Regions from separate parts of the Tatumella ptyseos genome, predicted to be linked through region 2. Evidence: predicted binding sites of a transcription regulator. Region 2 holds the regulator's gene; the other holds the start of a gene.

Region 1 (6,115 bases), 630 kb from region 2:
TCCTCTGTCCGTAAAGTTGAGCGATCTGCGTACCATCTTCAGCAAAAAGCTCCAGACTAGTGACATGTCCATCCTTGGTGGGCTTACGAGTGATCCAGGTTTCAGCGATTTTTTTATCTTGAAGATGAAGCGTAAACTGGTCGTTAAAGATATTTAACCAACCTTTCATTTCTACCACTTTGGCTAAACGGCCAGTGAATATCTGCGTACAACCGCGGTTCCCAACAAAAATCATGATCTCGTTTTGCTGCTGTTGAACACGCTCTAGCAATAACGCGAAGCTATCGTTACTGACTTGTCGCGCCAGATCATCGCTGACTAACTGGAAGGCATGTTGACGAGTCAGCTGATGGCGACGTAATAATTGGAAAAATTGATGTACATCGGTCATCGCTCGCCACTCTTGCTCTACGGTGTGCGAATCGATATCCGTTGGTTCAGTGACCGCGGGACGAGGTTGTAGGGCAAGGGTCGTAGGAGCTACCTGCTGCCACTGACTCACTAAGGCTTGCCAAGCCGCGGCATCCGTTTGCGGGATGGCATAAATTTTAACGACTGCATCACCCTGAGCATCGAAGATCTGCACACTTTGTCTTTCCCCTGTAGCGCTCAACTCTGTTAAAGCAAAGACACTCTGCCATTGTTGAGGGAAAAAGCGCTGATCGAGAGCACGGGGATTTAACACTAATCCCGCATGCGGGCCAAAATGTAGATTCTCGTACCGCCCAATTTGCTCATGGACGGCATAATCGTTACGTACCAAACTTTTGATTTCGCCAACCGCTGCCAAGCCTTTGAGCAGTGCTTCAAATTCAGGCTGTAGGGAGTGAGCATCGTGACCACAACGGATCAAGGTTAACTCAGCTTCACTTAGCCCCATCATCGCTGCGAGGTCACGGGCATATAAGTGTGGGTGTTCCGTTTTTAACGCTAAATAATCAAGATACTGTTTATTCATCGGTTACGTCCTCTATAACGCCCCAGTCACCTGGGGCAAAAAATTAGAAATCGACATTAAGACCGAGCTGGAAAGTACGCCCCGGCATGGTCGCCAGCGCAATATCCGCTTGGTGTTGAGCCGTATCAGTAGTTAAATCGCGGCTGCTTAAATAGTCCCAATATTTGCGATTAGTCAGGTTATAGACGCCACCGCTGAGTTTGACCGTAGGCGTGATACGCCAGTAAGCCGTCATATCCACCATACCGTAACCTGGGATACGCAGGTATTTACTGCTATCACTTTCTGTCGCACTACCTGTGGTAGTGGTATCACGCGTCGTCTGTTTTGCCTGTTTTCCTTTGACAAAAGTAGCAGTAACCGCTGCACCATAGCGTTGCGCAGGATCATCCCAAGCAACACCGACCACCGCTTTCATCGGCGCCACACTGTCTAGATCGACATATTTGTCGCCTTGTAACGAGGACTTAGACATCCCTTTGGTGTAGCCCAAGGCAAAACTTGTGCTTAGCCCATTTACCTCGGGGAACCACTCGCCATAATGAATTTTAGTGGTTAGCTCTCCACCGTAGATAAAGGCTTTATCGCGATTCTCTGCTTGATAAACGGTATAAATATTTGACGGAACATTGGTAAATTTGCTCGGCGAGCTGCTGCGGGTATAACGGTTATAAGCGATAAAGTTATCGTAATCGTTATAGAACATGGAACCGTGGATATCGATTCCCGGTACGGCTTGCCCCTTTATCCCCCACTCAAGATCATTACTGGTCTCGGTCTTAAGAGAATTATTACCGATTAAGGCATATTGTTGCGTACCAGCATAGCTGGAACCTAAGTTCCAAGACCCGTATAACTGGCTCGCTTCAGGGAATTGGGCGCCGCGCTGGTAACGGATATAGGTTAATAATTGTGGCGTCAGTGAGTATTCGAAACTCAACGATGGTAAAAACTGTGTGTCACTTTGGCTACTATAGAGGGTCGAGACGCTCTCTTCGGTTAAGACGCTACTTCCCGCTGCTAAGCTACTCAGGTTACGAGGCTTATTTTTCATATAAGCAACACGGATACCCGGGGTAAGTGCCACATGGTGTCCCTGCCAGTCACCATTAATTTTATCTTCGACAAAGCCGCCCAGCGTAGTGGTTTGGCTATCAGCCTGCGGTTGCATGACACGGTAATAAACGAGAGGGGTAGGCGATTGTGAAAAGGGTCGTTCTGTACGACCGATATCGCCATTTAACCCGGCACGAATATCGTGACGTCCAATGCTTTTTGCCAACTCTGACGAGAAGCCAAATTTATTGGTATTAAAATCCGATAATGTGCGAGTCGGGACCAGTGTATCACTCGGAGCGAAGGTATTATCATGCGCCTGGGTCTTCTGCCAGTAGATTTGGCTAGTCAGCTGATCGACCCACTGATTCAGTGGCGTGTATTCATCCTGTAAGGCAACGCCAAAACGACGGGTTTGGCTTGATTGTTGGCTCGTACCAATGACAGAGGAGCCACCCGAATTCCACGTGTCGAAATGAGTATGGCTGGTTTTTTGGTAGTAATTTCCACTCGCCGTCAGTTTATGTTCATCATTTGCCTGCCAGATGGTACTGGCCGCAAACGCATCAGAGTGCCAGTTCTCTGGCCATGCTTGATTTTGGCCTTGAGTTCGTGTCTCTTGCCCATCACGTCGGCTATAAACAAAAATCCCTCTTAGTTGATCATCCCCTGCGGCCGCAGTGATGCCATTATGCCAAGCACGATTTGACGAGTCGTAATCCGTTTGATAACCGAAGTAGTGCTGGCGAGTCGGCGATAAGTAGTCATCTGCTGATTTGGTATGGAAAGCGACCACTCCACCAATCGAAGTATTGGGTTGCGAGACGCCTGTCGCGCCAGCTTCAATATCCATCTGGCTGAAAAGATAGGGATCGATATAATCACGACCAATACCAAAGCTATTTACCCCGGTACGTCCGGCATAAGGCCGTCCCGTCGCTTGTGGCATTGATACCCCATCGACATTAATCCCGACACGGTTACTTTCTAAACCACGAATGTTGTAACCGGTATAGCCTCCTCGGTCGAAACCACTCTTTCCGCTGCCTGAACCACCGCTACTCCCGGTTGCGCTAACCAGCGGTTGGTAACGCATCAGTGTACCGAAATCGTTCGATCCATTTTTTTGCATCTGTAGCGCGCTCACAACGACCTTATTGTTGGCCTCAATCTTCGGCGTAACGCCCGTTACAACTAAAGTATCGCTCTGTTTAGTTTGTCCCGTTAGCGGAAGATTATCGGCGGTTGCGGTACAGCAATATAGGCTACTCAGGCTGAGAGCTAACAGAGATAAGCGCGGTTTACCCGCAGGCATGGAGGTTTTGAAGTGTTTACGCATAGAGGCTGTGTATTCCTAAAGGTGCGGCAAACCGCAAAAAATGACAAATGACTGCTAGTCGCAATCTTTATTTTTAGTGAATGCGAATCTATATCATTATGATAATGATTATCAATAGTGATCTATGTAAAAGTTCCATTTTTTTTATTATTTATACTTTGCTTACATTGGCTTGGTGCGATGATACAGTAAGTGAATCGATACCATTTCTCTGGAGGCTCTGTGTTTTCCTGGATAACCCTTTTACCTGCGCTCTATATTGGTGGGCGATTTATCTTGCCACTTCCGCTTCCTTTCATCCTTCGGTTACTTTTTTTTATTGCCGTAGTCTTGGTTGCCGAGTGTCACCTCGTTTATAAAATCGTATTCGGTAACCGCTTCGCACCAGAATTTCCTCACGGCCTAATGGTCGCGATTAACTTTCTGTTCGGTACGCTTATCGCTTTCACCCTGTTGCTAATCCTCTGTGACATTGTTAGCGTTGGCCAGTTTGCCTTACATGGCACATGGCCAGAACACCGTACCACTCACTATATCTTGCTGGTTATTGCGCTAGCCATTGCCGGCTATGCCACTTACCAAGCGGTTAAAGTGCCACGGGTCAAAACTGTTACGTTAACCATTCAAAATTTGCCTAAAGCTTTCGATGGCTACCGCGTCGTGCAATTAACCGATTTACATGCCAGTACCCTCTTTACAGGGCGTTGGATGAAAAAAGTTGTCGACCGGACGAATCAGCTGCACGCTGATATCGTTTTATTTACTGGCGATGTTGCCGACGGGAGTATCGAAAAGCGCTATGAAGATGTGGCTCCGCTTGCCGAGCTGAAAGCTAAACAAGGGCGTTTTGCGATTCCGGGCAACCACGAATACTATTCAGGCTACTTACCATGGATGGAACGGATGGAGCAGTTGGGATTCCATGAATTAATTAACAGCTCAGTGACGGTCGAAAAAGAGGGCAGTAAGCTCTCTATCGCTGGTGTTACCGATGAAGCGGCTTTACGTTATGACCAGGCTGGCCCTGACCTAAACTTGGCACTGACAGGGGTTGACCGTCAATCTCCGATTATTCTATTGGATCATCGCCCGGAAAATGCCCGGGAAAATCTTGCTCAGGGGGTAGACCTACAGCTCTCAGGTCATACCCATGGTGGGATGGTTTATGGTCTTGCGACTATTGTAAAGCGCGCTAATCAAGGGTTTTCATCTGGACTCTATCCCATCGGTCAGGGGTATCTTTACGTCAGTAATGGGACAGGTTTATGGAATGGATTTGCCTTACGTTTAGGCTACCCTTCTGAAATTACGTTATTTATCTTAAAAAGTGACAAGGCCTAGGCGCTATTTCTGTTAGGGATGACGGTGGGTAAGGATGCTACCTTACCCTGATCACTCCTGAATATCAGCTCACTGACTTATTTAACACCTGATGAGGTAATCAGATGTCCAATACAGCCCATATCACTGTTGCTGCCGCACTCATACTTGATGATCGTCAGAACATCTTACTGGTAAGAAAGGCCGGTTCGCCTTTTTTCATGCAGCCTGGGGGGAAAATTGATGCTGGCGAAACGCCTGAAGAGGCCTTAATAAGAGAGTTACATGAGGAACTGCAGATGGAAGTGACTCAAGATGAACTGGTCGCTATGGGGTGTTTCCATGATATAGCGGCGAATGAAGCACAACATCAGCTGACAGCACATCTGTTTGGTATACAGCGGAAATCATTTACGCCTATTCCGGCCGCCGAGATAGAGGAAGCACGCTGGTTGTCACAGGAAGCCAGTCGGGAGGTTAAGTTAGCGCCACTCACCGAACATCAGATCCTACCCCTAGCTTGGCCTAGCCGCTGAGTAATTGTTAATCATAGTGGTGACCGCCTACCCAGCGAAAAAAAGGGGGACATTCCCCCTTAATGATCGGGTTCTACGCGCTCAACGTGGCCATATCCACCACAAAGCGGTATTTCACATCACCCTTTTCCAGACGATCAAACGCCTCATTGATTTGGTCAGCGTTAACGACTTCAATCTCTGCCGTAATATCATGCTCGGCACAGAAATCGAGCATTTCTTGTGTTTCACGAATTCCACCGATATTCGATCCAGCGAAGCTTCGACGTCCTTTAACGACATTAAAGGCGCCTATCTCTAGAGGCTCTGGGGGAATACCGACTAATACCAAGGTACCATCGATAGCAAGAGTATTGAGGAATTGATTAACGTCGTGTTTTGCCGATACGGTATCAATCATAATATCTACACGCCCCGCTAACGCCGCCATCTGGTCTTTATCTGTGGATAACACGGCTTCGTGCGCTCCCAATCGTTTAGCATCCTCAACTTTCTGCTGTGACGTAGTGAAGACGACCACATGAGCGCCCATTGCACGGGCTATTTTAATTGCCACATGCCCCAAGCCCCCTATCCCCAAGATACCAACCACCTTACCGGCTCCCGCCTGCCAATGTTTTAGCGGCGAATAAACCGTAATGCCGGCACAGAGTAAGGGTGCAGCGGCTGCCATATCGGAGAAGTTGGGCATTTTTAAAGTATATTTCTCACGACAGACGTAGGTTTGTGAGAATCCCCCATAGGTCATCCCGCCTAAAATAGGATCAGGTGTGCCGAAAGAGAGAGTTGTCCCGACTTCACAGAACTGTTGTAAGTCTCTTGAACACGCTGGGCACTCCCCACAAGAGTCCACAATACAGCCGACCGCTGCATAATCGCCCACTTTGAAATTTTTCACCTCTGACC
Region 2 (6,115 bases):
CGCGCCGCAAACCAACCGTTCTCAGTCATCACTTTCAGGCCACCGATTGGAGCATCATTACCCGGTGCACGGGTAAGACGAGCAATGATGGGATCCCCCGCTAAGGTATCCGCGCTCACCATCTCTGGGGAGAGTTTAGAAAGTGCATTTTTCTGAGCTGAGCTCGCAGAGGCTTGCAAGCGGTTATAACTTGGAGAACCAAATTGTTCAGCCAGTTCATCGTAGTGTTGCTGAGGGTTCTTACCGGTAACCGCGGTAATTTCAGCCGCCAGTAAACACATGATGATGCCATCTTTATCCGTAGACCAAGCTGTCCCATCAAAACGTAAGAACGAGGCGCCCGCGCTCTCTTCACCACCAAAACCGAGCGAACCTTCATAAAGACCGTCCACGAACCATTTGAAGCCCACGGGGACTTCAATCAGTTTACGACCAATATTCTTCACCACTCGGTCAATCATCGCACTGGATACTAATGTTTTACCCACAGCAACATCTTGGCCCCATTGTGGACGATGTTGAAATAGATAGTTAATCGCGACAGCCAAGTAATGATTAGGATTCATCAGCCCCGCAGGTGTAACAATACCGTGACGATCGTAATCGGGATCGTTACCAAACGCCAGATCGAATTGCTCGCGGTAAGCTAGCAATCCCGCCATGGCAGATTCTGACGAACAGTCCATGCGCACTGCGCCATCTTTATCAAGGTGCATAAAGCGGAAGGTCTGATCCACATGATCATTGACTAGAGTAATGTCGAGCTGATAATGCTCGGCAATACGTTTCCAATACTCAATACCACTGCCACCGAGAGGATCAACACCCAGGTGTAAGCCTGCTTTCTTAATAGCTGCAAAATCAATCACCTCGGCAAGACCTTCCACATAAGGTTGGATCAAATCACACTGTTTTAAAAGAGGGCTAGCATTCACGTCTGCTACAGAGAGGCGCTTAACTCCCTTTAATCCACCTTGGATCAAGGCATTAGCACGGTCCTCAACAACTTTAGTAATATTGGTATCCGCCGGTCCACCGTTAGGGGGATTATATTTAATACCACCGTCTTCAGGCGGGTTATGTGAAGGAGTAATCACGATCCCGTCCGCTTGAGGGCCTGAGTGTTTATTGTGTTCTAAGATAGCATTAGAAATAGCAGGCGTTGGCGTATAACCATTATCACTCTGAATGATGACTTCAACACCATTTGCGAGAAGGACTTCAAGCACCGAAATCATGGCCGGCTCTGACAACGCGTGGGTATCTTTACCGACGTAGCAAGGACCGGTAATCCCCTGCTTTTTGCGCTCTTCAGCAATAGCTTGCGCGATCGCCAAGATATGAGTTTCGTTGAAGCTTTGACGAACCGCGCTACCGCGATGCCCGGAGGTGCCAAACTTTACCGCATGCTCCGTGTTAGATAAATCTGGCGCCAATACATAATATTGGGCTGTTAATTGCGCCACGTTAATCAGATCGTGTTGCCCAGCGGGTTGCCCTGCTCTAGGGTGAGTTGCCATGAGTCCTTCTCCGGTACAATTATTTTATTAGAGCGTTCCGCAAACCTTATCTGTCAGTTCCTGCGGTAACTTCATTGTTTGCATAATATGTTCAACCATACTGCACTTTCGTCCAGTATTGGTATTGGTGATAACCCAATAAGGCGTGCCAGAAATATGCTTAGGCTTGGTATGGTTACCACTTTGTAATAACGTTAATTCGTCGCCTGCAAAATAGAGACGCGTCCGCCCTTGCATGGATTGGGTCGCTTGAGCAAACGCTTCGGCGTCCAGCTGATAAAGAGTGGAAAGGATTAACATAAACCGATTAACCGCACGCTTTTGCTCAGCATACTCATCGGAAAGCAATAGCTCTCGCACGGCACGAACACGATCGACAGGCTTCTTATCAATTGACGCTTTCGCCTTAGCTAAGTCCCCCGATGCAATAACTGCGGAATCTGCTTCCTGCAATGCTTGGTCAGTGACTTTTAACATTCTGCGTAAAATCTCAGACGCGCTTTCACCAATATGCTGAGTATGGCTGGCGATAAAGCGATAAAGGTCGTCATCTATTTCAATCGTTTTCATTGTAGTCCGTGCAAAAAAATTTGAGACTCAAGCTATTCGAATGAGAGAAGCATTAAGTCAATGTGATTATAAATTTAAACTGATATTGACCAACAGTTTTTAACTATTCTTCGTCAAAACTCAGATAATGCCTTAAGCTTTGGTCAAATAAGCGTAAAGGTCAATTTCATGATACCTTAACTTACCCTATTAACAGTAAGATCTTTAACGATGATTTTAAATAACCGCCTGCATTCTGCGCAATTCGCTGCTCATCATCCTGCAATCCTTCTTATTCATGGCTTATTTGGAAGTTTAGATAATCTCGGGATCTTAGCGCGTGAACTTCGACAAACCCATACAGTGTTGCAGGTGGATGTCCGTAATCATGGATTATCGCCGCGAAGCGAACAGATGGATTATGCGTCAATGGCCCAAGATATGTTTGATACGCTCGACTCGCATCAGCTTAAAGAGGTTATTGTTATTGGGCACTCAATGGGGGGAAAAATTGCGATGGCAATGACTGCACTCTCTCCTTTACGTATTAAGCAACTTGTCATTATTGATATCGCTCCCGTCAACTACCCGACCCGGCGTCACGACGCTATGTTTGCTGCGATGAATGCTGTGACTCAAGCTAGAGCAACGGAACGACCGGAAGCAAAAAACATAATGGAACGTACCCTTTTTGAACCAGAAGTCATTCAGTTTCTTCTAAAATCATTTCACCACGGTGAGTGGCGTTTCAATATCCCTGCACTGTGGGATAACTATTCCACCATTTCCGATTGGAAAACACTCCCTTCGTGGAACAGGCCGGTACTTTTTATTCGTGGTAAAAATTCTAATTACCTCGATGAGTGTTACCAAGTACCGCTGATCAAGCAGTTTCCCCAAGCCAAGGCTTACGTTATTTCAGGCGCGGGACATTGGGTTCATGCTGAAAAACCCCAAGCAGTACAACGTGCAGTGCAACGTTTTTTATCCATACCCAGATAAAAAAACGTTCCACCACGATTTTCTATAGCGCTGTGCGGTGCGGTAGAGTATTATTGCGCGCTCATTTTTAGCAGGCATCTACGCAACTTCATGATGCAGCAAAGGCTTAACTCTAAGACGTTCTGCAGGTACTTATTTTCTCATCATGGCAAAAGAACACACTGATCGAACAACCCTAGACTTGTTTGCAGAAGAGCGCCGGCCTGGCCGCCCTAAGACAAGTCCTTTGACACGCGATGAGCAGTTGCGTATTAATAAGCGTAATCAGTTAAGACGAGATAAAGACAAGGGCTTACAGCGCGTTGAACTGAAAATGCCCAGTGAAATTGTTGAAGCACTGAACACGCTAGCAGACCAACATAATATGAGCCGTAGTGAATTAATCGAGACAATGATCGCTTCTCAACTCGCGCTCAGCCGCAGCTAATTCGCACTCACGGATAAATCTGTAGACTTTACAAGTTCCGCAAGATTTTCAGGTCTGTTATCATCGTCGCAATAATTATCCACCCTATTTAGAACATAGATTCAAGAGGTAAACCTCCCCATGGCAATCGTAGGCATCTTTTTCGGTAGTGATACCGGCAATACTGAAAATATCTCAAAAATGATTCAGAAGCAGCTTGGAAAAGAGGTTGCGGACGTTCACGATATTGCAAAATGTGCCAAAGAGGATCTTGAAGCTTATGATATAATGCTGCTAGGTATCCCTACTTGGTATTACGGTGAAGCCCAATGTGATTGGGATGATTTCTTCCCAACGTTAGAAGAAATTGATTTTTCCGGCAAATTAGTTGCACTATTTGGTTGCGGCGACCAAGAAGATTATTCTGAATACTTTTGTGATGCCTTAGGAACAATTCGAGATATTATTGAACCTAAAGGTGCGGTCATTGTTGGGCACTGGCCAACTGAAGGCTATCATTTCGAAGAGTCGAAAGGACTCGCCGACGATAAACACTTCTTAGGCTTGGCTATCGATGAAGATCGTCAACCCGAACTCACGAATGAACGTGTAACAAGCTGGGTGCAGCAGATTTCAGATGAGATGCAGCTAAAAGAAATCCTTAATGCTTGATGGGGTTTTTCTACCAATTGTGTTACTGTAATAGGCGAATTTAAATATAAGAGGGGCTGCTCAATGCCCCTTTTAATAAAGCAACAGGACAATACTGCATGACTGATAACAACTCTGCACTGAAAAAAGCTGGTCTGAAGGTCACGCTACCAAGATTAAAAATTTTGGAAGTGCTTCAAGAACCAGAATGTCACCACGTCAGTGCGGAAGATTTGTATAAGCGGCTTATTGATATGGGTGAAGAAATTGGTTTAGCGACCGTTTATCGCGTCCTTAACCAATTTGATGATGCAGGCATCGTTACCCGCCACAATTTCGAAGGTGGAAAATCAGTTTTCGAATTGACCCAGCAGCAGCATCACGATCATTTGATCTGCTTAGACTGTGGTCGTGTCATTGAGTTTTCAGACGAATTTATTGAGACTCGTCAACGCGATATCGCGAAGCGCTTTGGTATTAAATTAACTAACCATAGCTTATATCTTTACGGTCACTGCACCGATGGCGATTGTCGAAAAGACGATACGCTACATGAAGAGCGTTAAGTTAATCTGTAAAAAAGACCCACGCTGGCGTGGGTTTTTTTATATCTATCGCTTATTTCAATACTGTCACGGGGCTGCTGATCCCTCTAAGCTGCCCCCTCTTTCTAACACTTTCCCGTCGAGAATGAGCTGAAGCTGTCGAACGAAGTTGATGGGCAAAAACGTGTACGGCTTGACTGATATCGGCTTTCATCATCGTCGGTGGCTCGATAAGTTGGCCACTCTCTAAATGGTAACAAAGCTCCGCCCCTTCATTCGCCTCCATAAAGATAACCTCACGGATATCCCGCTGCTGCTGTGTGAAATAATTTAGTTTCTGTTGTTGGGTCAGATTCCAGCGCTCGCTAAGATGGCTTTGATGTAGCGTGGCAATAAAAGGCATAATATCGACAGAAGCTCGATTCAACAGATAAAGCCCTTGATTCACTAATACATACAGCCTATTCATTACCAGGCGATAGCGTTGGTAATCGCTAAACTTTTGTCTTATCGGTACTCGACTTTCTTCTTCATGCTCACTTGTCGCAAGTAAGGCTGTCAGGGCGATAGCTTCTTCGAACCAAGTGTCTATGCCAGCAGATAATGAGCGGTCGCTCTCGACAAAAGCACGATATCTATCGAAACTTTCCGCCTTATTATAGAGTGTCGCGGCTAAATAAAGACCTTTTTCGCTTGAAGCGATTGTTGCAGTGGCTAGCATGATTTGTCGCCCTATCGCGGTTAAGACTTCCGACAGATTATGCTGCGCTAACGCATGCTGCCCCTTTTGTGCATTATGGTTAAGACGTCTAGCACTTAACAATAAAGTCGAGTGGACGAGAGGGTCACTAGCTGGTCTATGCAAATAATGGCTATTCGCCGTCTGACGATAGAGATGGGAAAACAAGGTTAAATAGCCTTCACCCAACTGATAAAACTGCAGGGTTTCTGGCTTCATACCGAAGTAGAAATCTTTAAAACGACTTAGTTTTTCAAATCCAGCTAATACAGTCTTTATCATCATTCATTCGTCCCACTGAACGCTTATTGGCGCGCAATCATTTCTGCTCATTGCTTTGTAGCAATGAACGCTTAAACCATAGCTCAACATCCTCTTTTACTCGCGGATGATTAAGATAAGATTAAAAATCGAAAAATAATGAAAAAAAGAACGAGGACAAAATGACTAAATGGGGAGAGAAAAGGCAGGATATTGCAGTAAGACACCAATAATAAGTGTCTTACTGCGTGGGCAGATTAAGCAGTCTTCTGCCAAGTATCGCGTAATCCAACAGTGCGATTAAAAACTAAATTATCAGCCGTTGAATACTTACTGTCAGCGCAGAAGTAGCCTTCACGCTCAAACTGATAAGGTTTACTCGCTTGAGCTGTCGCGAGACTTTGCTCGACAAACCCCTGACGAATTGCTAATGATTCTGGAT

Evidence for each region. The regulator Fur, encoded in region 2, represses iron uptake genes when iron is present. The targets are predictions, from matches to a motif close to ATAATAATGAGAACNACTATCAA.
Region 1: QJR74_RS01950 (TonB-dependent receptor domain-containing protein) is a predicted target of Fur. The motif match lies at 3,446-3,468, and genes of this name have one in related genera.

Annotation. Positions count from the first base shown of each region.
Region 1 covers NZ_CP130649.1:379,399-385,513, reverse strand. The annotation lists gene QJR74_RS01955 (hemin-degrading factor) at 1-958, opposite strand, end outside; gene QJR74_RS01950 (TonB-dependent receptor domain-containing protein) at 1,002-3,353, opposite strand; gene QJR74_RS01945 (metallophosphoesterase) at 3,576-4,694, shown strand; gene QJR74_RS01940 (NUDIX hydrolase) at 4,799-5,209, shown strand; gene QJR74_RS01935 (NAD(P)-dependent alcohol dehydrogenase) at 5,283-6,115, opposite strand, start outside.
Region 2 covers NZ_CP130649.1:1,010,168-1,016,282, reverse strand. The annotation lists gene pgm (phosphoglucomutase (alpha-D-glucose-1,6-bisphosphate-dependent)) at 1-1,520, opposite strand, end outside; gene seqA (replication initiation negative regulator SeqA) at 1,548-2,090, opposite strand; gene QJR74_RS04915 (alpha/beta fold hydrolase) at 2,301-3,071, shown strand; gene ybfE (LexA regulated protein) at 3,217-3,498, shown strand; gene fldA (flavodoxin FldA) at 3,619-4,149, shown strand; gene fur (ferric iron uptake transcriptional regulator) at 4,248-4,694, shown strand; gene QJR74_RS04895 (hypothetical protein) at 4,747-5,697, opposite strand; gene glnS (glutamine--tRNA ligase) at 5,931-6,115, opposite strand, start outside.